DNA from 2 places in the Pseudomonas sp. Q12-87 genome. Region 2 is predicted to be linked to the other one. Evidence: predicted binding sites of a transcription regulator. Region 2 holds the regulator's gene; the other holds the start of a gene.
What was found. Region 2 encodes sigma-54, which starts transcription at its own class of promoters, with help from an activator protein. Its sites were predicted from a motif close to ANTGGCATNNANNTTGCTNT; they were not measured.
Positions count from the first base shown of each region.

Region 1: AD663_RS19375 (flagellar basal body rod protein FlgF) is a predicted target of sigma-54. The motif match lies at 3,562-3,581, and genes of this name have one in related genera.

Region 1 is NZ_LHVI01000025.1:5,258-21,284, forward strand. It holds gene flgJ (flagellar assembly peptidoglycan hydrolase FlgJ) at 1-61, opposite strand, end outside; gene AD663_RS19360 (flagellar basal body P-ring protein FlgI) at 72-1,157, opposite strand; gene flgH (flagellar basal body L-ring protein FlgH) at 1,188-1,883, opposite strand; gene flgG (flagellar basal-body rod protein FlgG) at 1,935-2,720, opposite strand; gene AD663_RS19375 (flagellar basal body rod protein FlgF) at 2,770-3,507, opposite strand; gene AD663_RS19380 (sigma-54-dependent phenylalanine hydroxylase transcriptional regulator PhhR) at 3,814-5,373, opposite strand; gene phhA (phenylalanine 4-monooxygenase) at 5,789-6,574, shown strand; gene AD663_RS19390 (4a-hydroxytetrahydrobiopterin dehydratase) at 6,673-7,029, shown strand; gene AD663_RS19395 (amino acid aminotransferase) at 7,029-8,222, shown strand; gene AD663_RS19400 (NAD(P)H nitroreductase) at 8,423-8,986, opposite strand; gene AD663_RS19405 (TrkH family potassium uptake protein) at 9,156-10,610, shown strand; gene AD663_RS19410 (AraC family transcriptional regulator) at 10,567-11,628, opposite strand; gene AD663_RS19415 (DUF962 domain-containing protein) at 11,814-12,125, shown strand; gene AD663_RS19420 (HD domain-containing protein) at 12,158-12,748, shown strand; gene AD663_RS19425 (UDP-2,3-diacylglucosamine diphosphatase) at 12,908-13,726, opposite strand; gene AD663_RS19430 (AraC family transcriptional regulator) at 13,861-14,610, shown strand; gene AD663_RS19435 (DMT family transporter) at 14,849-15,742, shown strand; gene AD663_RS19440 (SelT/SelW/SelH family protein) at 15,736-16,023, opposite strand.
Region 2 is NZ_LHVI01000007.1:33,515-49,541, forward strand. It holds gene pmbA (metalloprotease PmbA) at 1-42, shown strand, start outside; gene AD663_RS03760 (HPr family phosphocarrier protein) at 249-524, opposite strand; gene rapZ (RNase adapter RapZ) at 540-1,397, opposite strand; gene ptsN (PTS IIA-like nitrogen regulatory protein PtsN) at 1,400-1,864, opposite strand; gene hpf (ribosome hibernation-promoting factor, HPF/YfiA family) at 1,877-2,185, opposite strand; gene AD663_RS03780 (RNA polymerase factor sigma-54) at 2,262-3,755, opposite strand; gene lptB (LPS export ABC transporter ATP-binding protein) at 3,919-4,644, opposite strand; gene lptA (lipopolysaccharide transport periplasmic protein LptA) at 4,644-5,189, opposite strand; gene lptC (LPS export ABC transporter periplasmic protein LptC) at 5,176-5,745, opposite strand; gene AD663_RS03800 (HAD family hydrolase) at 5,753-6,277, opposite strand; gene AD663_RS03805 (KpsF/GutQ family sugar-phosphate isomerase) at 6,278-7,252, opposite strand; gene AD663_RS03810 (ATP-binding cassette domain-containing protein) at 7,527-8,336, shown strand; gene mlaE (lipid asymmetry maintenance ABC transporter permease subunit MlaE) at 8,336-9,133, shown strand; gene mlaD (outer membrane lipid asymmetry maintenance protein MlaD) at 9,133-9,600, shown strand; gene AD663_RS03825 (phospholipid-binding protein MlaC) at 9,612-10,265, shown strand; gene AD663_RS03830 (lipid asymmetry maintenance protein MlaB) at 10,262-10,567, shown strand; gene AD663_RS03835 (BolA family protein) at 10,682-10,921, shown strand; gene murA (UDP-N-acetylglucosamine 1-carboxyvinyltransferase) at 10,944-12,209, shown strand; gene hisG (ATP phosphoribosyltransferase) at 12,337-12,972, shown strand; gene hisD (histidinol dehydrogenase) at 13,096-14,424, shown strand; gene hisC (histidinol-phosphate transaminase) at 14,426-15,478, shown strand; gene algW (Do family serine endopeptidase AlgW) at 15,605-16,027, opposite strand, start outside.

The DNA.
Region 1 (16,027 bases), on a different contig from region 2:
GGTTCAGGTCCGAATAGGAACCCGAATCGCCGCTGGTCAAAGCACCCTTGCGCATATCCATGGCCGGGTCCTCAAATCACGATCAGGTCGGCTTGCAACGCGCCGGCCTGCTTCAAGGCTTCGAGAATCGCCATCAGGTCGCCCGGTGCCGCGCCGACCTGGTTCACCGCCCGGACGATCTCATCCAGGGTAGTGCCCGGGCCGAACTTGAACATTGGCTTGGCTTCTTGCTGGGCATTGACCCGCGAACGCGGCACGACTGCGGTCTGGCCGTTGGACAATGGTCCAGGCTGGCTGACGATCGGGTCTTCGGTGATGGTCACCGTCAGGCTGCCGTGGGTCACGGCGGCCGGGGAAACCTTGACGTTCTGGCCGATCACGATGGTGCCGGTACGCGAGTTGATGATGACTTTCGCCACTGCCTGGCCCGGGTCGACCTCGAGATTCTCCAGGATCGACAGATAGTCGACCCGCTGGCTCGGGTCCAAAGGTGCGGTGACGCGGATCGAGCCGCCATCGATGGCCTGGGCCACGCCTGGGCCGAGCATGTCGTTGATCTTGTCGACGATGCGCTTGGCGGTGGTGAAGTCGGAACGGTTGAGGTTCAGGGTCAGGCTGTTGCCCTGGTTGAAACCGCTCGGCACCGCACGCTCCACCGATGCGCCGCCAGGGATGCGACCGGCCGACGGAACGTTGACGGTGATCTTGGAACCATCACGCCCCTCGGCATCGAAACCGCCCACCACCAGGTTGCCCTGGGCAATGGCGTAGACGTTGCCGTCGATCCCCTTGAGCGGCGTCAACAGCAAGGTGCCGCCCCGCAGGCTCTTGGAGTTACCAATGGACGAAACGGTGATATCCACCTGCTGGCCAGGCTTGGCGAACGCCGGCAGATCGGCACTGATCGACACCGCCGCGACGTTCTTCAACTGCACGTTGCCGGAACCCGCCGGCACCTTGATGCCGAACTGCGACAGCATGTTGTTGAAGGTCTGTAGGGTGAACGGGGTCTGGGTGGTCTGGTCGCCGGTGCCATTGAGGCCCACGACCAGGCCGTAGCCGATCAACTGGTTTGAACGCACGCCGGAAATGCTGGCGATGTCCTTCAGGCGCTCGGCTTGAGCGGTAAAGGCCACCGACATCACCAAGGCACCCATCAACAGCTGCTTAAGATTCAACTGGGCCACCTAGAAAGGGAACTTCGGGCTGAGGAAGAAACGGTCGAACCAGCCTGGCTGGCTCGCATCGGCAAACGCACCGGTGCCCGAATAAGTGATGCGCGCATCAGCCACACGGGTCGAGGAAACCGTGTTGTCGGTGGCGATGTCATCGGCGCGAACCATGCCGGCGATGCGCACCAGCTCGTCACCGGTGTTGAGGGTCAGCCACTTCTCGCCGCGCACGACAATGATGCCGTTGGGCAATACATCGGCAACGGTGACGGTGATCGAACCGGTCAAGCTGTTGCTCTGGCCGGACTTGCTGTCGCCCTTGGTGGCGCGGTCGGAGCCGTAGCCTGCGTTGAGACTCAGGTCATTGCCACCGATCGGGTTGTTGGTGGTCAGGCTGGAGCCGAACAACGAGGTCAAGCCAACGCTGGTCTTGCTGGTCTTGTCCAATTGCGAGTTGGCGTTCTTGCTGGCCTGGGTGCGCTCATTCAGGGTGATGGTGATGATGTCACCGACCCGGAAAGCCTTGCGGTCGCTGTACAGGTTCTGTTCGAAACCGGCCTGGTAGATCGAGCCATTGTTCGCAGCGGCCGGCAACGGCGTGCGCGGCAACACCGGAGCGTAATACGGGTCATTGGGCCTGGGTGTCGGCGCGACACAGCCCGCGAGTGCGGTGATCCCACTCAGTGCCAGAACAGATACGAAGCGTTTCATGACCCTACCTCTTGGTGTTGCAGGCGACCTCAGGCCGCCCCATAGACGTGATTACAGATTCTGCGTAACGAACGAGAGCATCTGGTCGGCGGTGGAGATCACCTTGGAGTTCATCTCATAGGCGCGCTGGGTGGTGATCATGTTGACCATCTCCTCAACGGTGCTCACGTTGGACGTTTCCAGGGTGTTCTGCAGCGTGGTGCCGAAACCGTTCAGGCCCGGGGTGCCGATTTGTGGCGCACCGCTGGCGGCGGTTTCCAGGAACAGGTTGTTGCCCACCGCTTGCAGGCCGGCCGGGTTGATGAAGTCGGCGGTCTGCAGGTTGCCGATCACCTGGGCGGCCGGGTTGCCCGCAATGGTGATGGACACGGTGCCGTCACGGCCCACGGTAAAGGTTTGGGCATCGTTCGGGATGATGACCGCAGGCTCCAGGGCGAAACCGCTGGCGTTGACGATCTGGCCGTTGGAGTCGAGGTGGAACGTACCGTCACGGGTGTAGGACGTGGTGCCGTCCGGCTGCAGGATCTGGAAGAAACCGCGACCGTCGATGGCCATGTCCAACGGTTGCTCGGTGGTTTGCAGGCTGCCGGCGTTGAAGTTTTTCTGGGTGCCGACAATGCGCACACCGGTACCCACTTGCAGGCCCGACGGCAATTCGCTGTCCTGGGTCGACTGGGCGCCAGGCTGGCGTTTTACCTGGTACAGCAGGTCCTGGAACTCGGCACGATCACGTTTGAAACCCGTGGTCGACACGTTCGCCAGGTTGTTGGAAATGGTCGTCAGGTTGGTGTCCTGGGCGGACAGACCTGTTTTGGCAACCCATAGAGCCGGAAGCATTCGATTCTCCTCGTACGCCTGTTTTTCGGCGCGACGCTGTAATTAATGATTAGATTTGCAAGACCCGAGCCATGGCCTCATCGCCTTCTTTGGCGGTGTTCATCATCTTGACGTGGAGCTCGAACTGCTTGGCCAGGGCCAGCACCGAAGTCATTTCATCCACGGCGTTGACGTTGCTCGCTTCCTGGAAGCCCGATACCAACTGCACGTTGGCATCGACAGGCGCCGGCTGGCCGTCCTTGGTACGGATCGAGCCATCCAGGCCTTTGTTCATGTTCTTGAGGTCCGGGTTGACCAGCTTGATACGGTCCACTTCAGCCATCACACGCGGGCCTTCGCCCATGGCGCGGATACTGATGGTGCCGTCCTGGCCGATTTCGATTTTCTGCTCCGGCGGCACGGCAATCGGGCCACCGTTGCCCATCACCGGCATGCCGTTGCCGGCCCGCAGCACGCCCAGGGCGTCAACATTGAGGCTGCCGGTGCGCACGTAGCTTTCACCGCCGTCGGGATTCTGCACCGCCATCCAGCCTGGCCCGCTGACCGCCACGTCGAGGTCACGACCGGTTTCCACCAGCGCACCCGGGGTGAAGTCAGTAGCAGGACGCTCGGACAGGGCAAACGCCCGCGCCGGAAAGCTGTCGCCGAACACCGGCATCGACCGTGCCTGCTCCAGGTCTTTGTGAAAACCATTGGTGGAGATGTTCGCCAGGTTGTTGGCATGAGCCCTTTGCGCCAGTGCGTTCTGGCTGGCGCCGGTCATTGCCACATAAAGGTACTTGTCCACTGTCGTTCCTCTGCATGCCGGACGTTTGCCGCCCACTGCTGTATTGCACAGCCTCAAGCAATTTGCAGACCAACTTTTTTCTGGCGCCCCAGGGCCCGGTAAACAAAGGCTTTGGGAGTCTCGAAGGGTTCTGGAGGAATGTATCGAAGACGAAAAACCGGCGGTGTTGTGCCGCTTACGGCAACGCTTGACCTTGGGCAAGGGCCATCACGAGCAAGCTCACTCCTACATGGGCCTCAAGTGCTCAAAATCCCGTGGGAGCGAGATTGCTCGCGATGAGGCCAGCAAAACACAACAGGTAAATAGCTATGACTCCGTTTTACCCACCTCATATTCCCGCAACTTATTGGCAATGGTGGTATGTGAAACCCCCAACCGCTTGCCCAACTGCCGGCTGCTGGGGTGTTCGGAATAAAGACGCTCCAGCACCGCTTTCTCGAAACGCCCGACGATCTCGTCCAGCCCGCCCTCCAGGGAAAAATCGCCAAGGGGTTGGCGCACGCCATAGTCCGGCAGGCGGATATGCTCGGCCTTCACCGTCCCGCCATCGCACAGGGAAACGGCCTGGAACAGCACGTTTTCTAATTGCCGGACATTGCCCGGCCAGTGGTAATGACTGAGACGGTCCATCGCCGCCGGGGCCAGCTTGGGCAGCGCGCAGCCGATCTGGCGACTGGCCTGGTCGAGGAAATGCTCCACCAGCGGCGTCAGACCATCGAGGCATTCGCGCAGGGGCGGAATGTGCAGGGAAAGGACATTCAAGCGGTGGTACAAATCCTGACGGAATTCACCCCGGGCGCAGAGTTCGGACAAATCCACCTGGGTGGCGCAGATCACCCTGACATCCAGATACACCTCTTCGTCGCTGCCGACACGACGGAAGCAACCGTCCTGCAAGAAGCGCAGCAATTTCACTTGCAAGCGCGGGCTCATCTCTCCTACCCCATCGAGAAACAGCGTTCCCCCAGCGGTCAGTTCCAACAGGCCAAGCTTACCTTCGGCCCGAGCCCCTTCGAAGGCACCGGGACCGTAGCCGAACAACTCGGTTTCGGCCATGGACTCCGGCAGCCCGGCGCAGTTGAGCGCCATCAAGGGCGATTGCCCGCGCGGGCTCGCCAGGTGACAGGCCCGGGCCAGCAGCTCCTTGCCAGTGCCGGTTTCACCCTCTATCAATAGCGGTGCGTCCAGCGGGGCCATGCGCCGGGCCTCGCGGACCACTGCGGCCATGACCTTGGAACTCTGGAAAATACTGTCGAAGCCGCGCAACTCCTGCTTGCGTACGTTATAGATGCGCTCGCCCACACGGTCGGCGCGGTGCAGCGTCAGCACCGCACCGGCCATGGCCTCGCTGTCGTCGTGCTCCGACTGCAGCGGGGCGATGTCAGCCAGGAACACATCGCCCCGGACCTTGACCCGCAGACCGTTGATGCGCGACTGGTTGGCGCGTACCAGTTCCGGCAGGTCGAAATCCTCGGCGTACCGCGACAGGGGGATGCCCGGCACCTCGTCCACCCGCACTCCGAGCAACTGCGCCGCCGCCCGGTTGGCCGCGACGATGGAGCCGCCCATGTCGATGGACAACACCGGGAACTCCAGGGCGCCGAGCAAGGCGTTGAGTTCCATGTGCCGACGCTCGCTGGGCATCAGTCCGACACGCTTGACGCCAAACACCCCGGCGATGCCCTCGAATTTCGGACGCAGAGCCTGGAATTGAATGTTGATCAGGTTGGGACAGTGCAGGTAGATCGCGTTGCCATGCTCACCGCCGACCTCCCCCCGGGCGACGTTGATGCCGTACTCCACCAGCAAATTGAGAATGTCCCGCAGGATGCCGATGCGGTTCTGGCAATGGACTTTGATGCGCATGAAAAAGGCCCGGGTGCAGATGAGATAGAAAGGCGCCATTCAAGCCCAACACACATCCTGTGGCGAGGGAGCTTGCTCCCGCTGGGCTGCGAAGCGGCCCCGTTTTTAGGACTGCTGCGCAGTCCAGCGGGAGCAAGCTCCCTCGCCACGGTGTTTTGTGTCGGATTTTTTGTCTGGGCGCACAAATAGTCGTCAAGATTATGTGACAGTTGTAGGCCATTTCCCACTCGAAAATCCCGCCCCTGCCGACATACGCCTCAAGACGTAACGAAAACTTTACAAAATCATAAGTTCTCGACTTCGCAGGCCCGCGTCCCTCTGCTGCACCAGCGCCTGCTTCGGGTTATCTCTAATGCATCGCTGGACATAACAACAAACACGTCTTCCCCCAGAGGGAAATCAGCAGGAGAGCAGCATGAAGCAGACGCAGTACGTGGCCCGCGAGCCCGATGCGCAAGGTTTTATCCACTACCCCGCCGAAGAACACGCGGTGTGGAACACGCTGATCACCCGCCAGTTGAAAGTCATCGAAGGCCGCGCGTGCCAAGAGTACCTGGACGGCATCGACAAGCTTGGCCTGCCCCACGACCGTATCCCGCAACTGGGCGAGATCAACAAAGTGCTCGGCGAGACCACCGGCTGGCAGGTCGCCCGCGTACCGGCGCTGATCCCTTTCCAGACCTTTTTCGAACTGCTCGCCAACAAGCAGTTTCCAGTGGCGACCTTCATTCGTACCCGTGAAGAACTGGACTACCTGCAAGAGCCGGACATTTTCCACGAGATCTTCGGCCACTGTCCGTTGCTCACCAACCCCTGGTTCGCCGAATTCACCCACACCTACGGCAAACTCGGCCTACAAGCTTCCAAGGAAGAACGCGTCTACCTGGCGCGCCTGTACTGGATGACCATCGAGTTCGGCCTGGTGCAAACACCCCAGGGTCGGCGCATCTACGGAGGCGGCATCCTGTCGTCACCCAAGGAAACCGTGTATTGCCTGTCCGACGAGCCGGAGCATCAAGCGTTCGACCCGCTGGAAGCCATGCGCACGCCGTATCGCATCGACATCCTGCAACCTGTGTATTTCGTGCTGCCCGAGCTCAAGCGCCTGTTCGACCTGGCCCACGAAGACATCATGGGCATGGTCAAGCGTGGTCGGGAACTGGGCTTGCACGCGCCGAAATTTCCACCGAAAGCCGCCTGAACCGCGATTTTTGATCTCAATTGAGTCTGTTGCACAGCGCTGCTTTGCTTTAGCGTGGGTGCATCGACGTTTTTAAATATTCGATCCGGGAACACACCATGAACACTCTGAACCAAGCCCATTGCGAAGCCTGCCGCGCCGACGCCCCGCAAGTCAGCGACGAAGAACTGCCGGTATTGATCAAGCAGATCCCGGACTGGAACATCGAAGTGCGCGACGGCGTGATGCAGTTGGAAAAAGTCTTCCTGTTCAAGAATTTCAAGCACGCCCTGGCATTCACCAACGCCGTCGGCGAGATCTCCGAGGCCGAAGGCCACCACCCTGGCCTGCTCACCGAATGGGGCAAGGTCACCGTGACCTGGTGGAGCCACTCCATCAAGGGCCTGCATCGCAACGATTTCATCATGGCCGCCCGCACCGACGACGTAGCCAAGACCGCCGAGGGCCGCAAGTAATGCATTTTGACGCCATCGGCCGGGTGCCCGGCGATCCGATCCTCGGCCTGATGGAAGCCTACGGGGCGGACAGCAACCCGAGCAAGTTCGACCTGGGCGTGGGCGTCTACAAGGATGCCCAGGGCCTGACGCCGATCCTTGAATCGGTGAAGCGGGCCGAACAGTGGCTGGTGGATCGCCAGACCACCAAGACCTACATCGGCGGTCACGGCGATGCTGCGTTCGGAAAGCTGATCAGTGAGCTGGTGCTGGGCGTCGACTCCGCCTTGATCAAAGAAAAACGTGCCGGCGCTACCCAGACCCCGGGCGGCACCGGCGCCCTGCGCCTGAGCGCCGACTTCATCGCCCAATGCCTGCCGGGCCGTGGCGTCTGGCTGAGCAACCCGACCTGGCCGATCCACGAAACCATCTTCGCCGCCGCAGGCGTCAAGGCCAGCCATTACCCATACGTAGGCGCCGACAATCGTCTGGATTTCGAGGCGATGCTGGCGACATTGAGCCAAGTGCCCAAGGGTGATGTGGTACTGCTGCATGCCTGTTGCCACAACCCCACCGGCTTCGACCTGTCCCATGACCAATGGCGCCAGGTGCTGGATGTGATGCGCAGTCGCGCCCTGCTGCCGCTGATCGACTTCGCCTACCAGGGCTTTGGCGACGGGCTGGAGCAAGACGCGTGGGCGGTTCGGTTGTTTGCCGATGCGCTGCCGGAAGTGCTGATCACCAGTTCCTGCTCGAAAAACTTCGGCCTGTATCGCGACCGCACCGGTGCGCTGATCGTCTGCGCCGGGGATGCCGGGAAACTGCTGGACATCCGCAGCCAACTGGCGAACATCGCCCGTAACCTATGGTCGACGCCGCCGGACCATGGCGCAGCAGTGGTCGCGACGATTCTGGGCAACCCGGAACTGAAAAGTCGCTGGGCCGATGAAGTGGAGGCCATGCGCCTGCGTATCGCCCAATTGCGCAGCGGCCTGCTGGAGGCCCTCGAACCCCATGGCTTGCGCGAACGCTTCGCCCACATCGGCGTGCAACGCGGGATGTTTTCCTACACCGGCCTGACACCGGAACAGGTCAAGCACCTGCGCGAGCGCCACAGCGTGTACATGGTCGGCACGGGTCGGGCAAACGTGGCGGGCATCGATGCCACGCGCCTGGATTTGCTGGCCGAGGCAATTGCGGATGCGTGCAGGTAACATCACCCGTCGCCTGTTGATGTTGCGTGGCGAGGGAGCTTGCTCCCGCTCGGCTGCGCAGCAGTCGTAAATCAGGCCTGGCGCGGTTACCTGGAAGGTCCCATTGCTCCACAGGGGGCGGCTTCGCCGCCCAGCGGGAGCAAGCTCCCTCGCCACAGTGGATCGAACCAGCCCCAAGCCACCCGCCGCTCCTTGGGCGATTACTGGCCCGTCCACTCCCGCACAAACTGCCCGACATCTTCCTGCGGCGCCGTACGCGCTTCTTTCTGCGGCGTGCCCAGGTAGAGGAAACCGATCACCTCTTCCCCATCCTCAAGACCCAGCCCCCTGGCGACATGCGGTGAATAGGCCAGCTCACCAGTGCGCCACACACCACCGATGCCCTGGGCATAAGCGGCGAGCAAGATACCGTGGGCCGCACAGCCCGCCGCCAGCAACTGCTCGGCTTTCGGGATTTTGAAATGGTCCTGCAAACGCGCGATCACGACCACCACCAGCGGTGCGCGCAGCGGGCCGTTGAGGGCTTTTTCCACAACGGCTTCGGACACCAGCGGGTCATTGAATCGCGCCGCTTCGGCCAGCAGCTCGCCCATGCGATGACGAGCCTGTCCTTCGACGGTCAGAAAGCGCCACGGCCGCAATTGGCCATGATCCGGCGCCCGCATGGCGGCGGCGAACATGACTTCGCGCTGTTCGGGCGTAGGTGCCGGGTCCACAAGGCGCGGGACGGAAACACGGTTGAGCAAAGCGTCGAGAGCCTGCATCGGCCACCTCCTGAAAAAATGTCCGACTATTCTAGTGGCTGTACGGTCCATTGGTTAGTTCAAATTCCGCAACCAGGATTCCACGCCACGCCAGCGCTACCGGGCGTCGGTTTACATGAGCCTTGCCGCAGGTAGAATGGCGCCCTTCCCTTCAGCCCGAGCAGACTTCATGGCGTTGCCGACCCTGCGGATCATTGGTTTCATCATCGGCATCTTCCTGATCACCCTGGCGATCTTCATGGTCGTACCGATGGCCACCCTGGTGATTTTCGAACGCACCCGCGATCTGCCATCGTTCCTCTGGTCGAGCATGATCACGTTTGTCGCCGGCCTGGCGCTGATCCTTCCCGGACGCCCGGAACACGTACATCTGCGCCCGCGCGACATGTACCTGCTGACCGTCAGCAGTTGGCTGGTGGTGTGTATCTTCGCCGCGCTGCCCTTCCTGCTGACCCAGCACATCAGCTACACGGATTCGTTCTTCGAAAGCATGTCGGGCATCACCGCCACCGGCGCTACCGTGCTGAGCGGCCTGGACACCATGTCCCCCGGCATCCTGATGTGGCGCTCGCTGCTGCACTGGCTCGGCGGCATCGGCTTCATCGGCATGGCGGTGGCGATCCTGCCATTGCTGCGCATCGGCGGCATGCGGCTGTTCCAGACCGAGTCCTCGGACCGCTCGGAAAAGGTCATGCCCCGTTCCCACATGGTGGCGCGCCTGATCGTGGCGTCCTACGTGGGCATTACCATCGTCGGCACCCTGGCGCTCTGGTGGGCCGGGATGAGTCTGTTCGACGCCATCAACCATTCGATGTCGGCGATCTCCACCGGCGGCTTTTCCACCTCGGACCTGTCCCTGGCCAAATGGACCCAGCCGGCCGTGCATTGGGTCGCCATCGTCATCATGATCCTCGGCAGCCTGCCGTTCGCCCTGTACGTCTCGATGCTGCGCGGCAATCGCCGGGCGCTGATCAAGGACCAGCAAGTCCAAGGGCTCATCGGGGTGCTGCTGGTGACCTGGCTGGTGCTCGGCACCTGGTATTGGGCGACCACCGACCTGCATTGGCTGGACGCGCTGCGGCACGTGGCGCTGAATGTGACGTCCATCGTCACCACCACCGGCTTCGCCCTGGGGGACTACAGCCTGTGGGGCAATTTCTCACTCATGTTGTTCTTTTACCTGGGGTTCGTCGGCGGCTGCTCCGGCTCAACTGCTGGCGGGATCAAGATCTTCCGCTTCCAGGTCGCCTACATCCTGCTTCGGGCCAACCTCAATCAACTGATTCATCCTCGTGCGGTGATCAAGCAGAAATACAACGGCCACCGCCTCGACGAGGAAATCGTGCGTTCGATCCTCACGTTCTCGTTCTTCTTCGCCATCACCATCTGCGTGATTGCCCTGCTGCTCTCGCTGCTGGGCGTGGAATGGATGACGGCGCTGACCGGCGCGGCCAGTACCGTGTCCGGCGTCGGCCCGGGGTTGGGGGAAACCATCGGGCCGGCCGGCAACTTTGCGCCACTGCCGGACGCGGCCAAGTGGATCCTGTCGGGGGGCATGCTGCTGGGACGATTGGAGATCATTACGGTGTTCGTGTTGTGTATTCCAGCGTTCTGGCGTCATTGACCGGTTTGGCCACGCTTGCCATGCGCGCCCGGTATTCGCCGGGCGTGGCGTCAAACCAGCGACGAAAGGCTCGGAAAAAGTTGCTCGGGTCGGCGAACCCCAACAGATAGGCAATCTCCAGCAGCGTCATGGTCGGCTGCGCCAGGTATTGCTCGGCCAGCTCGCGACGGGTGTCGTCGAGCAAATTCTGGAAACTGGTGCCCTCCTCTTGCAAGCGCCGTTGAAGAGTGCGTTGGGACAGGTGCAGCGTCTGCGCCACCACATCTCGCTTGGGCTCGCCCTGGGGCAGCAGCCGACACAGCACTTGCCGCGCCTTGTGGGTCACGCGGCTCTCGGAAAAGCGCGCCAGGTATTCACCGGCAAACCGATCATGAAGCTGCGCCATGGCCTCGTTGGCCGTGGGCAACGGCGCTTCCATATCGGCCCGTTCGAAGATCAGCGCGTCATAAGGCGCACCGAACGCCAGGGGCGCAGGGAACGCTTGTCGATAAGGGGACAGGTCAACCGGCTCGGCGCCCTGGAACAGCACCTTGACCGGGTGCAGGGGGCGTCCGGTCAGCCAGTTGCACAAGGCCAGCGCACACGCCAGGGACGCTTCGGCACTTTGACGGGTGGGCGGAAGATGGTCGCCATGCACCGTCAGGATCAGCCCGTAGCCCTCCTCCAGCCGACGAAAACTCAGGTCGGCGCTTTCGGCGATTATTCGCTGATAACGCACCAGCCGCTGGAAGCCTTCCGCCAGCGTTCGGCTGGACATCAAGGCATAGCCAACCACATGGAACGAGGCCGGGCGCACCACTTTGCCCATGTTCAAGCCGATGGCCGGGTTGCCCGACAGTTCCACCGCCCGTTGCCACAGGCGGGTCATCGAGTCCTGGGGAAAACGTGCATCCGGATCGTCCAGCGCGTCAAAGTCCAGCCCCAATTGCTTGAACAGCAGCCGGCAATCCAGGCCATCCATTTCCAACGCCTTGACGATCCCCATCGCCCAGCTAGAAGAAGTCGTTCGTTCGCGCATGACGTTTTACTTGCATGACGAGCCGCGGGGTACGGCTGGATTTGCGGAGGATACCAGCGTCCTCCACTACAAAAAGCAAGGGTATTTGTAACACAGGACACTAGAGTGGCGCCCATTGTCACTGGCCGTCGCCCACGATCGCTCTAGACTTTAATCAAAGAAAAATAACCACAGAGCCCGCAGTCGTGGAAAACACCAGACGATTCAATACCTTCGCTGAGTTCTACCCGTACTACCTCAGCGAACACAGCAACAGCACTTGCCGACGATTGCACTTTGTCGGCACGTCCCTGCTTGTGGTGATTCTTGCCCTGGCATTCGTCGCAGGTACTGGGTGGTGGCTGATCGCCTTGCCTGTGGCCGGTTATGGCTTCGCCTGGGCCGGGCACTTCTTCTTTGAAAAGAACCGCCCTGCCACGTTCCAGCATCCGTTCTACAGTTTGCTTGGCGACTTCGTGATGTACCGCGACATGTGGCTGGGCAAGGTCGCGTTCTAGGCATTGATGCCCCTGCAGCCAAAGGACTTTCGATGAATACCCATGCGCGCTTTACCCACATGCAGGACGGCACCGAGGAAGACTGGGCGATCATCGCGGCCGACTTCAGCGCTTATGCCCGGCAACTGCCCAGCCGGATCCTGGCACACCTGAAATTGCTCGACGGGGATTTCGGCGGCTTCCCGGTGGACCGCCTGACGCACTCGCTGCAAACCGCGACCCGCGCCTACCGGGACGGCCGTGACGAGGAATACGTGATCTGCGCCCTGCTCCACGACATTGGCGACACGCTGGGCTCCTACAACCACCCCGACATCGCCGCCGCCATCCTCAAGCCCTTCGTCAGCGCCGAAAACCTGTGGATCGTGGAAAAGCATGGGATCTTCCAGGGCTACTACTTCTTCCATCACCTGGGCATGGACCGGCACCTGCGCGAGCAATTTCGCGAGCACCCGCACTACCAGGCGACCATCGACTTCTGCGCCCGGTATGACGCCGCAGCGTTCGACGCCGACTACGACACGCTGCCGCTGAGCTTCTTCGAGCCGATGCTGGAAAGGGTATTCGCCACACCGAAGCAGTCGATCTACAAGGCCGCGATGGCGGACCAAACCCCGCCCTGAACATCACACGAACCTACGTGGCGAGGGAGCTTGCTCCCGCTGGGCGGCGAAGCCGTCCCTTCCTAATAGGGCCCAAAAAACAGGGCCGCTTCGCGCCCCAGCGGGAGCAAGCTCCCTCGCCACGGGGGTAAATAGTTGCTCGAAAGGTGTCAGGCCAGCCTACACCGGCTCGGCAACGTTCAACTCAGCCTTGAGCAACGCCTCCCGCGCCTGGGCCTCTGCCAACCGATACAGCTCGATCGACCCATCCCAGTGCTCGATCAGTGCCGTGCACGACTCGACCCAATCGCCGCAGTTGAGGTACTCCACCTCGCCCACCTTGCGGATTTCGGCATGGTGGATGTGCCCGCATACCACGCCATGCAGTTCACGCTTGACGCATTCATGGGCGATGGCTTCCTCGAAGTCGCTGATGAAGCTGACGGCGGTCTTGACCTTGTGCTTGAGGTACGCCGACAGCGACCAGTAACCGTAGCCATAACGGGCCCGCCAATGGTTGAGCCAACGGTTCAGCGTGAGGGTGAACTCGTAGGCCGAATCGCCAAGGAACGCCAGCCAGCGGTGATAGCGGGTGATGACATCGAACTGATCGCCATGGATCACCAACAGATGCCGACCATCGGCGGTGACATGCACCGCCTCGTCCACCAACTGGATATTGCCCAGGATCAGCTTCGAGTAGCGTCGCAGGAATTCATCATGGTTGCCGGTGACGTAGATCACCTCGGTGCCGCGCTTGCTCATGGTCAGCAAGCGGCGAATGACGTTGGTGTGGGCCTGGGGCCAGTACATGCCACCACGCAGTTTCCAGCCGTCGATGATGTCGCCCACCAGGTAAATCTTGTCGGCGTGGTAGCCCTTGAGGAACTGCGACAGATGTTCAGCCTGGCAGTCTCGGGTGCCCAAATGCACATCGGAAATCCACAGGGTGCGGACACGCTGTTTGCGGCTGGGTCTGGCAAGCTCGGCGCTGGTCATGGGCAACCCTCTGATCGTTTGGACCACTGTGCACGCCAGCGGTTAATGGCCCATGACAGGCAAAAGTCGATTACATGACAGCGCGAGTAGCCGCCCCCTCGGTGTAGACTGGCGGCCTGCCACGGGAGACCGCGATGAGACCGATCCTCACGCTACGCCAATACAGCCACGACTTGATTGTCCACAGCCATGACCATGCCCAATTGGTGTTCGGGCTGTCCGGTGCGCTGGATTTCGAGGTCGAAGGTTGCGGCAGCCAAGTGGTGCAACAGAGTTTCGTGGTGGTGCCGGCCGGCGCCCATCACGCCTGTGACAGCCCTCACGGCAGTCGTTGCCTGGTGCTGGACGTGCCGAGCGACGAATGGGTCGGGCAATCCCTGGGGGATCATGCCGACGCCAGTCGCCGATTGCTCGACAACACCGCGCGCCTGCCCCTGGACGCTGGGCAAAGCCAACTGGTCAGTTGGCTGGCGGGCAGCCCCGTGGAGGACCCGCTGATCGCCCAGCAAGGCGCGGTGCTGCTGCTGGCCAGCCTCAACGGCATCCGCCAGGAAACGAGTGGCGGCCGGCGCCTGCCTTACGCCGCGCTCGACGCCCACATCGACCGGTACGCCGCCTATCCGTTGCAAGTGGCGGACCTGGCGCGGGTCGCCGGCCTTTCCAGCGCCCGCCTGCACGCCCGTTTCGTCGCCGAATGCGGACAAACGCCGATGGACTACATTCGCAGTCGCCGCATGCACAAGGCCGTCATGTTGCTGCGCGATTCGGACCTGCCCATTGGTGAAGTCGCCCATCAGGTCGGCTACAGCTCCCAGAGCGCCTTTGCCGCCGCGGTACTGCGTGAATTCGGGGCTTCGCCGGGTAAACTGCGACGACAGCGCTAGAATCGCGCTAAAAATCGCCAGGTTGGCGACAGACACCGCCGCCTCAGCCACGCTTAAATAACGCAATCTGCGAGGGGCAATCCCGTGGGAGCGAGCTTGCTCGCGATTGCTTTGTGTCAGTCAACCTCTGCGCTGCCTGAAGTAGCGCTTTCGCGAGCAAGCTCGCCCCCACAGAAAACGCTCACATTGCCCCATTGTGTCCATCGCCAGTTCTGGTTTATCTGCCCAAAGGATCGCAATGACTCCCCGTACCGCCCTCGGCGCCCTCCACATCGGCGCACTCATGTTTGGCCTGACCGGTGTGTTCGGCAAACTTGCCGCCGCTTCGCCGGCGATCATCGTGTTCGGTCGCGCCGTATTCGCCGTGCTGGCCCTGGCGGTGTTTGCCCGGTTCGCCAGCAACACCCGCTGGCAGAAACTCCGGGCCGAGGACGGTCGACGCTTGTTACTGGGTGGGCTGTTGCTGACCGGGCATTGGGTGAGTTTTTTCATGGCGGTCAAAATCGCCGGGGTGGCCATCGCCACGTTGGGGTTCGCCAGTTTCCCCGCCTTTACGGTGCTGCTCGAGGGACTGATTTTCCGCGAGCGGATTCGCGCCAACGAAATCCTCCTGGTGGTGTTGGTGAGCATCGGCCTGGTGCTGGTGACGCCGGATTTCGACTTGGCCAGCGGCGCTACCACCGGCCTGTTGTGGGCTGTGGCCTCGGGCCTGCTGTTCTCGTTGCTGTCATTGACCAACCGCGCCGGCTCCGCTCACGTGCCGGCGGTGCAGGCTGCGCTGTGCCAGAACGTGGTGGTCGGGTTGTGCCTGCTGCCCATCGCCGCTCCGCAACTGAACGACGTGCGCCCTCTCGACTGGCTGTGGATCGCGTTGCTCGGCGTGTTCTGTACCGGCCTGGCCCACAGCCTGTTCGTCGCCAGCCTGGCGGTGATCAAGGCGCGCACCGCAGCCGTGGTCTTCGCCATGGAGCCGGTCTACGGCATCGCCATGGCCTGGCTGCTGTTCGATGAAAACCCGACGCTGCGCATGTTGGTGGGCGGCGCCGTGATCATCCTGGCAATCATCGTGTCGAGCCAACTGGGTGGTGGCACGAAAAAAGCCGGCGCGGGCGCCGAAGCCGCCTCTCACTGAACCCGGTCGTTGTGGCCCAGGTCCCGCTCCGGGTCGATCTGGTCGCGAACCCGTTGCTTGAGCACCTTCGCCTCGGGAAAACCACCATCGGCCTTGCGCTCCCAGATCTGCGTGTCGTCGCAGCTGATGTGGAATATCCCCCCGGTGCCCGGCACCAGGGACACTTTGCCCAAGTCGTCGCCGAAAGTGCTGAGCAGTTCCTGGGCCAGCCAGGCGGCGCGCAGCAACCATTGGCACTGGGTGCAATAGGTAATGACAACTTCCGGTTTGGGTTCGGCCATTGCA
Region 2 (16,027 bases):
GGTTCGGTGCTGATCGAGCGAATGACGGTGGCGGGTAGCTGACGTTGAATCGCGGTTAAAAGGCGCGTCATCCTAGCGGGTGACGCGCTTTTTTTATGTTTGAGGAACCCCTGTGGCGAGGGAGCTTGCTCCCGCTCGGCTGCGCAGCAGCCGCAAGAATCTCAACAACAGCGAAAGACATGAAGGCCCTGATAGACGGGGTCTGCTTCGCAGACCAGCGGGAGCAAGCTCCCTCGCCGCGGTGGGGGCTATTCGCCCTCGTCGAAATAGTTGTTGATCAGCGCCACCAGGGCATCCAGCGCCTCCTGGGCCTGTTCGCCTTCGGTTTCGAGATGGATCTTGGTGCCTTTTCCGGCCGCGAGCATCATCATCGCCATGATGCTTTTGCCATCGATCAGGCTCTCAGGGCTGCGCCCAACCCTTATCTTGGTCTCCGGGAACTTGCCCGCTACGCCAACGAACTTGGCCGATGCCCGGGCATGCAGGCCCAGCTTGTTGATGATTTCAATTTCCCGAGCAGGCATCGCGATGTGAATCCTTTAGCTGAGGTCGCGGTGGCGAACCTGGACATTCTTCAGGGATTGTTGCAGGAGCTGACCCAGGCGTTCGGTCAGGTAGACAGAGCGGTGATGGCCACCGGTACAGCCGATGGCAATGGTGACATAGGCGCGGTTGCTCGCGGCAAAGCGAGGCAGCCATTTGAGCAGGTAGCTGGAAATATCCTGGTACATCTCCTCGACATCCGGCTGTGCGGCCAGGTAGTCGATCACCGGCTGGTCGAGCCCGGACTGCTCGCGCAATTCCGGCTTCCAGTAGGGATTGGGCAGGCAGCGCACATCGAACACCAGGTCGGCGTCTACCGGCATGCCGCGCTTGAACCCGAACGACTCCACCAAGAATGCCGTGCCCGGCTCCGGCTGGTTCAGCAGGCGCAACTTGATCGTGTCGCGCAATTGATACAGGTTCAGGTGCGTGGTGTTGACCTTCAGGTCCGCAAGGTCGGCGATGGGCCCGAGCAATTGGCTTTCGTCGTCGATGGCTTCGGCCAGGGAGCGATTGGCATTGCTCAGTGGGTGACGCCGGCGGGTTTCGGAGAAGCGCTTGAGCAGTGTTTCTTCATCGGCGTCCAGATAAAGCACATCGCATTGGATGTGCCGGCTGCGCACTTCTTCCAGCAGCTCGGGAAACCGCGACAAATGGCTTGGCAGGTTGCGCGCATCGATGGAGACAGCCACCAGCGGCTGCGCCAGCTCGGTATGGATCAGGGCGCGCTCGGCCAGTTCCGGCAGCAGGCCGGCGGGCAGGTTATCGATGCAATAGTAGCCACTGTCCTCAAGCACGTTGAGGGCCGTGCTTTTACCGGAGCCGGAGCGGCCACTGACGATGATCATGCGCATTGTTAATGACCGTTCTGCTCGTCCAGGACTACCTGATACAAGGCTTCGTTGCTCGGTGCGCTGCGCAGTTTTTCGCGCACTTCCTTGCGGTCCAGCATGCTGGCGATCTGGCGCAGCAGCTCAAGATGCGCATCGGTCGCCGCTTCCGGAACCAGCAATACGAACAGCAGGTCGACCGGTGCGCCGTCGATGGCGTCGAAATCTATGGCGGCTTCAAGGTGCAACAGTGCGCTGATTGGCGCGGCACAGCCCTTGAGGCGGCAGTGAGGAATGGCGATGCCGTTGCCAAAACCGGTGGAACCGAGTTTTTCACGGGCAACCAGGGCCTCGAAGACGTCCTGCATTTCCAGATCCGGCACTTCGCGGTGGATCAGGTTGGCGATTTGTTCGAGGGCTTTCTTTTTACTGCCACCCGGCGCGTTCACCATGGAACGGCCGGGGGTCAGGATGGATTCTAGTCGGATCATGGATTGGGGGGGTTAACGACCGGTTGCGCCCTGAAGGAGGCTCTGGGTCTTTTCCTTATGCTTTTTGAGTTGGCGATCCAGCTTGTCGGTCAGCAGGTCAATTGCGGCATACATGTCTGTGTGCTCCGCGTTGGCAACCACCTCTCCGCCGGGAATATGCAACGTGGCTTCGATTTTCTGCAGCAGCTTCTCGACGTTCATCGTGACTTGCACGTTGGTGATCTTGTCGAAATGCCTCTCCAAACGGTCGAGTTTTTCGCCGATGTAGGTGCGCAGGGGTTCGGTCACTTCCAGTTGGTGTCCACTGATGTTGACTTGCATACAGCTTCTCCTTCGTTGCCAGTGCATAAAGCGGCAGGCAGAAATGCCTGCCACTGGAACGCTGTGGCGTGGCCTGTTACATCAACCGCTTGCGTTCGCTCGAAGGTGCGATCCCGAGGGACTCGCGGTATTTGGCGACGGTACGGCGGGCCACCTGAATGCCTTGTGCCTCCAGTAAACCAGCGATCTTGCTGTCACTCAACGGCTTTTTCTGATTTTCCGCGGCCACCAGTTTTTTGATGATCGCGCGGATGGCCGTGGACGAGCATTCGCCGCCTTCGGAGGTGCTGACGTGGCTGGAGAAAAAGTATTTCAATTCATAGATGCCCCGTGGGGTATGCATGAATTTCTGCGTGGTTACCCGGGAAATCGTCGACTCGTGCATGCCCACTGCTTCGGCAATGTCATGCAGGACCAACGGTTTCATCGCTTCGTCGCCATACTCCAGGAAGCCGCGCTGGTGCTCGACGATCTGGGTGGCCACTTTCATCAGGGTTTCGTTACGGCTTTGCAGGCTCTTGATGAACCAGCGCGCTTCCTGCAACTGGTTGCGCATGAAGGTGTTGTCGGCGCTGGTGTCGGCGCGTCGAACGAAACCGGCGTACTGGGCGTTGACCCGCAGCTTGGGCACCGATTCCTGGTTCAGCTCCACCAGCCAGCGGTCGTTGTGCTTGCGCACGATCACGTCGGGCACCACGTATTCGGGTTCGGTGGATTCGATCTGCGAGCCGGGGCGCGGGTTGAGGCTCTGGACCAGCTCGATGACCTGGCGCAGCTCATCTTCCTTGAGCTTCATGCGGCGCATCAGTTGGCTGTAGTCGCGACCGCCGAGCAGGTCGATGTAGTCGGTGACCAGCCGCTTGGCTTCGGCCAGCCAAGGCGTCTTGACAGATAGCTGGCGCAATTGCAGCAGCAGGCATTCGCCCAGGTTGCGAGCGCCGATGCCGGCCGGTTCGAACTGCTGGATGCGATGCAGGACAGCCTCGATTTCGTCCAGCTCGATGTCCAGCTCAGGATCGAAGGCTTCGAGGATCTCTTCGAGGGTCTCGTCCAGGTAGCCCTGGTTGTTGATGCAATCGATCAGGGTGACGGCGATCAGGCGATCGGTGTCGGACATCGGCGCCAGGTTCAATTGCCACAGCAGGTGGCTTTGCAGGCTTTCGCCGGCGGATGTGCGGGTGGTGAAGTCCCACTCGTCGTCATCGCTGCTCGGCAGGCTGCTGGCGCTGGTCTGGTAGACATCTTCCCAGGCTGTGTCCACCGGAAGGTCGTTGGGGATGCGTTCGTTCCATTCGCCATCCTCGAGGTTATCCACCGTCGGGGCGGCTTCCTGGTAGGACGGTTCCGGGATTTCCGTGTTGCTCTTCTGCTCGATGTTGTCGGCCAGCGGATCGGTGTTGTCGAAATCGTCGCCTTCTTCCTGGCGTTCGAGCATCGGATTGGACTCCAGCGCCTCCTGGATTTCCTGTTGCAGGTCCAGGGTCGACAATTGGAGCAGGCGGATGGCCTGTTGCAGCTGCGGTGTCATCGTCAGCTGCTGGCCCATTCTCAAGACTAGCGATGGTTTCATGGCAGGGGCTTAACACCTTATTCGCCGGCGCACATGCGCCATCCACTACAGGGCGCCGAAGCGCCAAACTTAAGCAAATTATATGCCTGAAACTGAAGTGTTTGCCTAGGGCGTCGCCATAATAAATTAGCGACGCCCGGGTGATTTGCCAGACACTTTGCGCTTACAGGCGGAACTCATGGCCCAAGTACACTTCCTTGACCAGGTCATTGGCCAGGATGGCCGCGGAATCGCCTTCGGCGATCAGTTGGCCATCATTGACGATATAGGCGGTTTCGCAGATATCCAGGGTCTCGCGCACGTTGTGGTCGGTGATCAGCACGCCGATCCCCTTGGCCTTGAGGTGGTGGATGATCTGCTTGATGTCACCTACCGAGATCGGGTCCACGCCGGCAAACGGCTCGTCGAGCAGTATGAATTTCGGTGCGGTGGCCAGGGCGCGGGCGATTTCCACGCGACGGCGTTCGCCGCCGGACAGGCTCATGCCCAGGTTGTCCCGAATGTGGCTGATGTGGAATTCCTGCAGCAGGCTTTCCAGCTCCTGGCGACGACCGGCCTTGTCGAGTTCCTTGCGGGTCTCGAGGATGGCCATGATGTTGTCGGCCACCGACAGTTTGCGGAAGATCGACGCTTCTTGCGGCAGATAGCCGATACCGGCCTTCGCACGGCCGTGCATCGGCTGGTGGCTGACGTCCAGGTCGTCGATCAGTACGCGACCCTGATCGGCCTGGACCAGCCCGACGATCATGTAGAAACAGGTGGTCTTGCCCGCGCCGTTAGGGCCGAGCAGGCCGACGATCTGGCCGCTTTCGATGGACAGGCTGACGTCGCGCACGACCTGGCGGCTCTTGTAGCTCTTGGCCAGGTGCTGAGCTTTCAGAGTTGCCATTACTGGGCCTTCTGCTCGGTTTTCTTTTTAGGCTGGATCACCATGTCGATCCGCGGACGCTGCTCGGTCACCTTGCTGCCGGTGGCGCGACCGGCGCTGGCGAGTTTCTTGTTGGTGTCGTAGACGATTTTCTCGCCCTGGGTGACGTTGTTGTCTTTGTCGACGACCTTGGCGCGGTCGATCAGCACAACGCGGTCCTGGGAGGCGTGGTACTGGATGGTCACGCCATAACCCTGCACAGGCTTGGTATCGCCAGCGGTCTGCAACTGCTCGAAATAGGCGAGGTTGCCCACCGAGGTCACCACATCGATGTCGCCGGTCTGGGTACGGGTAATGGTCACGGTGTTGCCGGTGACCTTCATCGAGCCCTGGGTGATGATCACGTCACCTTTATAGGTGGCTACGCCGTTCTTGTCGTCCAGTTGGGCGTCGTCGGCCTGGATGCGGATAGGTTGGTCGCGGTCGGTGGGAAGAGCCCAGGCGCTCGCGCTTCCCAGTGCTGCGCCCAGACTGAGCAAAATAGGGAGGGTTTTAGCGAGCTTCATACTGTCCTCTTACGTTCGATAGCAGGTGTATCCTGCTTTCCTTCAAATACGCCTTCATTCCCGTGCCGGTCGATACACCACCGGCGCCGTCGATTCTAACGGGTTGCTCGGTCTGCGCATATTGTTGCTGCGGGAACACGGTCATGCGAGTGCTGGTGATGATGGTCGTGCGATTTTTCTCATCGGTCCGGGCAACGCGTACCGAGTCGATCAGTTCCACTTCGGTGCCGCCGGAATTGACTTCGGCGTGCTCGCTCTGCACGTGCCACGGAAACTCGGTGCCGCGGAACATGTTCAGGTCCGGCTTGGTCACCAGCGTAATATCGGTGGCCTTGACGTGGTCGACCTTGTCGGACGTCATTTCATACTGCACTTTGCCGTCAGGCAGGTATTGCAGCGTATGGGTATTGGTGGCGTACCAGTCGATTTTTTCCTCGATCTGGACCGCGGGTTGGTCGAGAAACCGTTCCGGGCTGATATTCCAGTAGCCCACCGCGGCGAAAATCGCCGCGATACAGCCAAACACCAGGATGGTGCGGATCTTTTTGCTTAGCATGATTGGCTCACAGGTACGCGGCGTTGGCCGCTTCGAGGCGGCCCTGGGCACGCAGGATCAGTTCACAGAATTCGCGGGCCGCCCCTTCGCCGCCTCGCGCCGTGGTGATGCCGTGGGCGTGTTCGCGTACGAAGCCGGCCGCGTTGGCAACCGCCATGCCCAGGCCGACACGGCGGATCACCGGCAGGTCTGGCAGGTCGTCACCCAGGTACGCCACTTGTTCATAGCTTAGGTTGAGTTGACCCAGAAGCTCGTCCAGCACCACGAGTTTGTCCTCGCGTCCCTGATAAAGGTGCGGGATGCCGAGGTTCTTCGCGCGTCGCTCCACTACCGGAGTCTTGCGGCCGCTGATGATAGCGGTTTGCACGCCGGCGGCCATCAGCATCTTGATGCCTTGGCCGTCGAGGGTGTTGAAGGTCTTGAACTCGCTGCCATCCTCGAGGAAATACAGGCGACCGTCGGTCAGCACGCCGTCCACGTCGAATACCGCCAGCTTGATGGCTTTGCCGCGTTGCAACAGGTCTTCATTCATTTACATGACTCCCGCACGCAGCAAGTCGTGCATGTTCAGGGCGCCCACCGGACGGTCTTCGTCGTCGACGACCACCAGGGCGTTGATCTTGTGGTCTTCCATGATTTTCAGGGCCTCGGCGGCGAGCATCTCGGGCCGGGCCGTCTTGCCGTGGGGTGTCATGACCTGGTCGATGGTCGCACTGTGGATATCGATGGTGCGGTCCAAGGTGCGGCGCAAGTCGCCGTCGGTGAAGATCCCGGCGAGCTTGCCATCGGCTTCGAGTACCACGGTCATGCCCAGGCCCTTGCGGGTCATTTCCATGAGCGCGTCCTTGAGCAGCGTGCCGCGCTGCACCCATGGCAACTCCTGGCCGGCATGCATCACGTTCTCGACTTTCAGCAGCAGGCGACGGCCCAGGGCGCCACCGGGATGGGAGAAGGCGAAGTCTTCGGCAGTGAACCCCCGGGCTTCCAGCAGGGCCACGGCCAGGGCATCGCCCATCACCAGGGCGGCGGTGGTGGAGGAAGTCGGCGCCAGGTTCAACGGGCACGCTTCATGCTCGACATGAACGTTGAGATTCACTTCGGCGGCCTTGGCCAGCGCGGAATCCGGATTGCCGGTGATGCTGATCAACTGGATGCCCAGGCGTTTGATCAGCGGCAGCAACGTGATGATTTCATTGGTTGAGCCTGAGTTGGACAGGGCCAGGATAACGTCGTCCCGGGTGATCATGCCCATGTCGCCGTGGCTGGCTTCGGCCGGATGGACGAAAAACGCCGTGGTGCCCGTACTCGCCAGGGTGGCGGCGATCTTGTTGCCGATATGTCCGGACTTGCCCATGCCGACCACGACCACGCGGCCCTTGCTGGCCAGAATCATCTCGCATGCGCGTACGAAATCAGCGTCGATATGGGGCAGCAAGCCTTGTACGGCTTCGAGCTCGAGGCGGATGGTACGTTGTGCCGATTGAATCAGGTCGCTGGATTGGCTCATGTCAGAAATCGTATAGCCCAATGAAAAGGCGGCGATTATAGCGGCAATGAACAATTCCCTCACGTAAGTTCGTCATGCTTTGTTCGAATGGTCCGTCAGGTCGATATAAAGTGGGCCTTTTACTGGCGAGCGGACTGAATGGGCACGGGCTTGGGCCTTGGGCGCATGGTGGTTGCAGTGATATAGTTCGCCGCTGGTTCGGGTACCCGGCGTCATCGACGTCTGTCGACTGGCCAGGGCATTCGAATGTGAGGCTGCATCGCAAGGAGTTTAGATGAGTGCCGACAACGCCTACGCGGTCGAGCTGAAGGGATTGTCCTTCAAGCGAGGGACGCGCAGCATCTTCAATGACATCGATATTCGCATTCCACGCGGCAAGGTCACCGGCATCATGGGGCCTTCCGGGTGCGGCAAGACCACGCTGCTGCGCCTGATGGGCGCACAACTGCGGCCCAGCGCCGGCGAAGTCTGGGTCAATGGCCAGAATCTTCCCGAGCTGTCGCGTAGCGACCTTTTCGATGCGCGCAAGCACATGGGCGTGCTGTTCCAGAGCGGTGCGCTGTTCACAGACCTCGACGTGTTCGAGAACGTGGCATTTCCCCTGCGGGTGCATACCGACCTGCCGGAAGAGATGATCCGCGACATCGTGCTGCTCAAGTTGCAGGCCGTCGGGCTGCGTGGCGCCATCGACCTGATGCCGGACGAGTTGTCCGGTGGCATGAAGCGTCGGGTCGCACTGGCGCGGGCGATCGCCCTCGACCCGAAGATCCTCATGTACGACGAACCCTTCGTCGGGCAGGACCCGATCGCCATGGGCGTACTCGTGCGCCTGATCCGCCTGCTCAACGATGCGCTGGGCATCACCAGCATCGTGGTATCCCACGACTTGGCCGAGACCGCCAGCATCGCGGACTACATCTACGTAGTCGGCGATGGCCAGGTGCTGGGGCAGGGGACGCCCCAGCAGTTGCAGGATTCGGACAACCCGCGCATTCGCCAATTCATGAAGGGTGATCCGGACGGGCCGGTGGCGTTCCATTTTCCGGCCACGGATTACCGTACCGATCTGTTGGGGAAGCGCTGATGCGCAAAAAATCATTGTTGGAAAGAATTCGTCTGTTCGGCCGTTCCGGCATCGACGTAGTGGCGGTGCTGGGCCGCTCCTCGTTGTTCCTGATGCACGCATTGCTCGGGCGCAGCTCGACCGGTGGCGGTTTTGGCCTGCTGGTCAAGCAGTTGCATTCGGTGGGCGTGATGTCCCTGGTGATCATCGTCGTCTCGGGGATTTTCATCGGCATGGTGCTGGCGCTGCAGGGCTTCAGCATCTTGTCCAGCTACGGTTCGGAGCAGGCGGTCGGGCAGATGGTTGCGCTGACACTGTTGCGTGAGCTCGGGCCCGTGGTCACCGCGCTGCTGTTCGCCGGGCGTGCCGGTTCGGCGCTGACGGCCGAAATCGGTAACATGAAATCCACCGAACAGTTGTCCAGCCTGGAAATGATCGGTGTCGACCCGCTTAAATACATCGTTGCCCCACGCCTGTGGGCCGGTTTCATTTCCCTACCGGTGCTGGCGATGATCTTCAGCGTCGTCGGGATCTGGGGAGGCTCGTGGGTGGCCGTCGACTGGCTGGGGGTCTATGAAGGCTCCTACTGGTCCAACATGCAGAACAGCGTCGACTTTCTCGACGATGTGCTCAATGGCGTGATCAAGAGTGCCGTATTCGCCTTCGTGGTGACCTGGATCGCCGTGTTTCAAGGCTATGACTGTGAGCCCACGTCAGAGGGGATCAGCCGTGCCACCACCAAGACCGTGGTATACGCCTCGCTGGCGGTCCTGGGCCTTGACTTTATTCTGACCGCCTTGATGTTTGGAGATTTCTGATGCAAAACCGCACCCTGGAAATCGGTGTCGGCCTTTTCCTGCTGGCTGGCATCCTGGCTTTGCTGCTGCTGGCCCTGCGGGTCAGTGGACTGGCGCCGACCGCGAGCACCGATACTTATAAACTTTACGCCAACTTCGACAATATCGCCGGTTTGACGGTCAGAGCCAAGGTGACGATGGCTGGTGTCACTATCGGCAAGGTCACGGCAATCGATCTGAATCGCGAGGACTTTACCGGTCGGGTGACGCTGCAGTTGGAAAAGCGCGTGGATAACCTGCCAACCGATTCCACTGCATCTATCCTCACGGCTGGGCTGCTGGGTGAGAAATACATCGGCATCAGCGTGGGTGGGGAAGACACCGTGCTCAAGGACGGTGGGGTGATCCACGACACGCAGTCATCGCTGGTGCTTGAGGACCTGATCGGTAAATTCCTGCTCAATACCGTTAGCAAAGACGCCAAATGAGGAGCTTTTGAATGATCTCTATCTTGCGACGTAGCCTGTTGGTGTTGCTTGCGGCGCTGCCGCTGATGGCTAGCGCCGTGGCTGCGCCTTCGGCACACGACATCATCCAGGACACGACGACCCGGTTGTTGGCGGACCTTGCCTCCAATAAAGAGAAGTACAAGCAGGACCCAAGCGCGTTCTATGACGCGCTGAACGGTATTGTCGGTCCCGTGGTGGATGCCGACGGCATCTCCAAGAGCATCATGACCGTCAAGTATTCACGCAAGGCAACCCCAGCGCAGATGACGCGTTTCCAGGAAAACTTCAAGCGCAGCCTGATGCAGTTCTATGGCAATGCCTTGCTCGAGTACAACAACCAGGGCATCACCGTTTCGCCGGCCAAGGACGAAAGCGGTACCCGTACCAGCGTCGACATGCAGGTCAAGGGCAACAATGGCGCGGTCTACCCTGTTTCCTACACGCTCGAGAAAATCAACGACGAGTGGAAAGTGCGCAACGTGATCATCAATGGCATCAACATCGGCAAGCTGTTCCGTGATCAGTTCGCCGACGCCATGCAGCGCAACGGCAACAACCTGGACAAGACCATCGACGGTTGGGCCGGTGAAGTCGCCAAGGCCAAGGAAGTCACCGAAGAAGCCAAAGAGAAGCAGGAACAATGACCGAGTCGGCCGTTCGTCTGGGCGAGGCTGGCGAGCTGCTGGTCAGCGGTGTGCTGGACTATCGCACCGGCCCGGCGCTGCGCAAGCAGGGCCAGGCGCTGATCAAGTCCGTCAGTGCCGCGCAGGTGGTCATCGACTGCTCGGCGGTGCAGAAGTCCAGCAGCGTCGGCTTGTCGTTGCTGCTGTGTTTCATGCGGGACGCCAAGGCGGCCGGCAAGACGTGGAGCATCCGTGGGATGCCCGAAGACATGCGCGAAATAGCCCAGGTCAGCGAACTGACCGAGCTGCTGGCGCACCCCTGACCCACATCCTTGGGAAAGCCCCCCGTCAGAGTCCTGCTTTGCGGGGTTCGCAGGCCCGGGGCTTTTTTGTATGATGTGCGACCCGCGCGCACAGGGCGCCGATTGAGGTTGAGCATGCAGGCTGTAGAAGTGAAGAGCTTTCTTGAAGGAAAGCTGCCTGATACTCAGGTGGAAGTTGAAGGCGAAGGCTGCAATTTTCAGCTGAACGTGATTAGCGATGACCTGGCGGCATTGAGCCCGGTCAAGCGTCAGCAGAGCATCTATGCCCATTTGAACCCATGGATCGCCGATGGCAGCATCCACGCGGTCACTATGAAATTTTTCAGCCGCGCGGCTTGGGCCGAGCGCACCTGAGCCCAAGGGCCTCGAGATTCTTATGGATAAACTGATTATTACCGGCGGCGCTCGTCTTGATGGCGAGATCCGTATTTCCGGGGCAAAGAACTCCGCCCTGCCGATCCTGGCCGCAACCCTGCTGTGCGATGGCCCGGTGACCGTGGCCAACCTGCCGCACCTGCACGACATCACCACGATGATCGAGCTGTTCGGCCGCATGGGCATCGAGCCTGTGATCGACGAGAAGCTCAGCGTCGAAATCGATCCGCGCACCATCAAGACCTTGATCGCCCCGTACGAGCTGGTGAAAACCATGCGCGCATCGATCCTGGTGCTGGGTCCGATGGTTGCCCGTTTCGGTGAAGCCGAAGTCGCATTGCCTGGCGGCTGCGCCATTGGCTCGCGTCCGGTGGACTTGCACATTCGTGGCCTGGAAGCCATGGGCGCGATCATCGACGTCGAAGGCGGCTACATCAAGGCCAAGGCACCTGAAGGTGGCTTGCGCGGCGCGAACTTCTTCTTCGATACCGTCAGCGTGACCGGTACCGAGAACATCATGATGGCTGCTGCATTGGCCAAGGGCCGCAGCGTGCTGCAAAACGCCGCGCGCGAGCCTGAAGTGGTCGACCTGGCGAACTTCCTGATCGCCATGGGTGCCAAGATCACTGGCGCCGGTACCGACACCATCACCATCGATGGCGTCGAGCGCCTGCATTCGGCCACCTACAAGGTGATGCCGGACCGGATCGAAACCGGCACCTATCTGGTGGCCGCTGCCGTCACCGGTGGCCGCGTCAAGGTCAAGGACACCGACCCAACCATCCTTGAAGCTGTCCTGGAGAAACTCAAGGAAGCCGGTGCCGAAGTCACCTGCGGCGAAGATTGGATCGAAGTGAACATGCACGGCAAGCGGCCCAAGGCCGTCAACGTGCGAACCGCTCCGTACCCGGCGTTCCCGACCGACATGCAGGCCCAGTTCATCTCCCTCAACGCCATTGCCGAAGGCACAGGCGCGGTGATCGAGACGATCTTCGAAAACCGTTTCATGCACGTCTACGAGCTGCACCGCATGGGCGCCAAGATCCAGGTCGAAGGCAACACCGCCATCGTGACCGGCACCGAGAAGCTCAAGGGCGCGCCAGTGATGGCTACCGACCTGCGGGCCTCGGCCAGCCTGGTGATCTCGGCCCTGGTTGCCGAAGGCGATACCCTGATCGACCGCATCTATCACATTGACCGTGGCTACGAGTGCATCGAAGAGAAACTGCAGATGCTCGGCGCCAAGATCCGCCGCGTGCCCGGCTAGTTCCGGCTGCCTGGACGCAGGGAGGCGTCCACCGATTTGTTTCGATCGAGGGTGGTTACACCCTCGATGTGTGTCCGGCGCCGCTTGCGCCCGGGCATGAGTACCTTGATAAGGACTGACGTTTCCCATGTTGACCATCGCACTGTCCAAGGGCCGCATCCTTGACGACACCCTGCCGCTTCTGGCTGAAGCGGGCATCGTGCCGACCGAGAATCCGGACAAGAGCCGCAAGCTGATCATCCCCACGACCCAAGCCGACGTGCGCTTGCTGATCGTGCGTGCCACCGATGTGCCGACCTACGTGGAACATGGCGCCGCCGACCTGGGCGTTGCCGGCAAGGACGTGCTGATGGAATACGGCGGCCAGGGCCTGTACGAGCCCCTGGACCTGCAGATCGCCCGCTGCAAGCTGATGACCGCCGGTAAAGTCGGCGCGCCGGAGCCCAAGGGCCGGCTGCGCGTGGCGACCAAGTTCGTCAACATTGCCAAGCGTTACTACGCCGAGCAGGGTCGTCAGGTCGATATCATCAAGTTGTACGGTTCGATGGAGCTGGCGCCGCTGATCGGCCTGGCGGACAAGATCATCGACGTAGTCGACACCGGCAATACCTTGCGGGCCAATGGCCTGGAGCCCCAGGATTTCATCGCCGACATCACCTCCCGGCTGATCGTCAACAAAGCCTCGATGAAAATGCAGCACGCCCGTATCCAGGCGCTGATCGATACCCTGCGCAAGGCAGTGGAATCGCGACACCGCGGCTGATTCACCTGCGCGACCTTGAGTCGCGCCCGTCTATCCGCGTCATAGCCAATTTTCTCAGGTGCCCACGCGAATGGACTGGTAGCTTAGGGCGCCTGAGCATTTGCCATTAATGAGGCCCTCGCTATGACCGCTCCCACCTCGATTCGCCGACTCAACGCTGCCGACCCGGATTTCGCGCATCATCTGGATCATCTGCTGAGCTGGGAAAGTGTGTCTGACGACTCGGTCAATCAGCGGGTGTTGGAGATCATCAAGGCTGTGCGCGAGCGTGGCGATGACGCCCTGGTGGAATTCACCCAGAAATTCGATGGCCTGCAAGTGGCATCCATGGCCGACCTGATCCTGCCGCGCGAGCGCCTGGAACTGGCCCTGACCCGGATCACCGTGCCCCAGCGCGAAGCCCTGGAAAAAGCCGCTTCCCGGGTGCGCGACTATCACGAACGGCAGAAACAGGACTCCTGGAGCTACACCGAAGCCGACGGCACGGTGCTGGGCCAGAAGGTTACGCCGCTGGACCGCGCCGGCCTCTACGTGCCCGGTGGCAAAGCGTCCTATCCGTCCTCGGTATTGATGAACGCGATCCCGGCCAAGGTTGCCGGCGTGACCGAAGTGGTCATGGTCGTCCCGACGCCGCGTGGCGAGATCAATGAACTGGTGCTGGCCGCCGCGTGCATCGCTGGCGTGGACCGGGTGTTCACCATCGGCGGCGCCCAGGCCGTGGCCGCGCTGGCCTATGGCACACAAAGCGTGCCACGGGTCGACAAGGTGGTCGGGCCGGGCAACATCTATGTTGCCACTGCCAAGCGTCACGTGTTTGGCCAGGTTGGCATCGACATGATCGCCGGCCCTTCGGAAATCCTCGTGGTATGCGACGGCCTGACCGACCCGGACTGGATCGCCATGGACCTGTTTTCCCAGGCCGAGCACGACGAAGACGCCCAGGCGATCCTGGTCAGCCCGGACGCAGAGTTCCTCGACAAGGTCGCCGCCAGCATCGACAAGCTGCTGCCGACCATGGACCGCGCCGAGATCATCAACACCTCGATCAACGGCCGTGGCGCGCTGATCAAGGTCGATGACATGGCACAGGCCATCGAAGTCGCCAACCGGATCGCGCCGGAACACCTGGAGTTGTCGGTCGCCGATCCGCAAGCCTGGCTGCCACAGATCCGCCACGCCGGTGCGATCTTCATGGGCCGCCACACCAGCGAAGCCCTGGGCGATTACTGCGCAGGGCCCAACCACGTATTGCCGACTTCCGGGACCGCGCGCTTCTCGTCGCCGCTGGGGGTGTATGACTTCCAGAAACGTTCGTCGATCATCTTCTGCTCCGAACAAGGCGCGTCGGAACTGGGCAAGACCGCGTCCGTGCTGGCCCGTGGCGAATCGCTGAGCGCCCACGCCCGCAGCGCTGAATACCGCATTCTTGACGATGAAGGACAGGGGAACTGATATGAGTAAATTCTGGAGCCCGTTCGTCAAGAACCTGGTGCCCTACGTGCCGGGCGAACAGCCGAAGCTGAGCCGCCTGGTCAAGCTCAACACCAACGAGAACCCTTACGGGCCATCGCCCAAGGCGCTCGCGGCGATGCAGGCCGAGCTGAACGACAACCTGCGCCTGTACCCGGACCCCAACAGCGACCTGCTGAAAAACGCAGTGGCCGGTTATTACGGCGTGCAGAGCAACCAGGTATTCCTGGGCAATGGTTCGGATGAAGTGTTGGCGCACATTTTCCATGGCCTGCTGCAACACGATAAGCCGCTGCTGTTCCCGGACATCAGCTACAGCTTCTATCCGGTGTATTGCGGGTTGTACGGCATCCCATTCGATGCGGTGCCGCTGGATGAGCAATTCCGCATCGATCTGGCGGACTATGCCAAGCCGAACGGCGGGATCATCTTCCCCAACCCGAACGCGCCAACCGGTTGCCTGCTGGCGCTGGAGGCCGTGGAGCAGATGCTCAAGGCCAGCCCGGATTCGGTGGTGGTGGTCGACGAGGCCTATATCGATTTTGGCGGCGAGACGGCCATCACCCTGGTGGATCGTTACCCGAACCTGCTGGTGACCCAGACCTTGTCCAAGTCCCGCTCGCTGGCAGGGCTGCGAGTGGGCCTGGCGGTCGGCCATCCGGACCTGATCGAAGCGCTGGAGCGAATCAAGAACAGCTTCAACTCCTATCCGCTGGATCGCCTGGCAAACGTCGGCGGCGCGGCGGCGTTCGATGATCGTGAGCATTTCGACAAGACCTGCCGGCTGGTCATCGAGCACCGAGAATGGGTCGTGGCGCAGCTACAGGCTAAGGGCTTTGAAGTGCTGCCTTCAGCGGCCAATTTCATCTTCGCCCGTCACCCCCGGCACGATGCGGCAGCCTTGGCGGCGAAACTGCGGGAGCAGGGCGTGATCGTGCGTCACTTCAAGCAGGAACGAATCGCGCAATTCCTGCGGATCAGCATCGGCACGCCAGAGCAGAATCAGGCGCTGATCGAAGCCCTGGGCGAGCTCTAAAGCCTGGCGCTGAAGCTGTGGGAGCGGGCTTGCCCGCGAATGCGTAGTGTCAGTCGATATCTCTTCGCTTGATCCACTGCATTCGCGAGCAAGCCCGCTCCCACAGGTTTAGAGGCGTCTTTGGCTCTACTCTTCTTCCTTGGCCGCAACCGGCGCCGGCGGTGGACGCAGGCCGATTTCAGCGGTGAGCTTGAGTTCCTTGCCGTTGCGCATGACCTGGATCGTGACCTTGTCGGTGGGCTTGATCCGCGCCACCTGGTTCATCGAACGGCGCCCATCGCCGGCGGGTTCGCCGTCGATGCTCAAGATCACGTCGCCCAGTTGCAAACCGGCCTTCTGCGCCGGGCCGTCGCGGAAAATCCCCGCGACCACGATTCCCGGGCGCCCGGACAGGCCGAAGGACTCCGCCAGCTCCTGGGTCAGCGGCTGGACTTCGATGCCCAGCCAGCCGCGAATCACCTGGCCGTGTTCGATGATGGACTTCATCACTTCCATCGCCAGCTTCACCGGAATGGCAAAACCGATGCCCTGGCTGCCGCCGGACTTGGA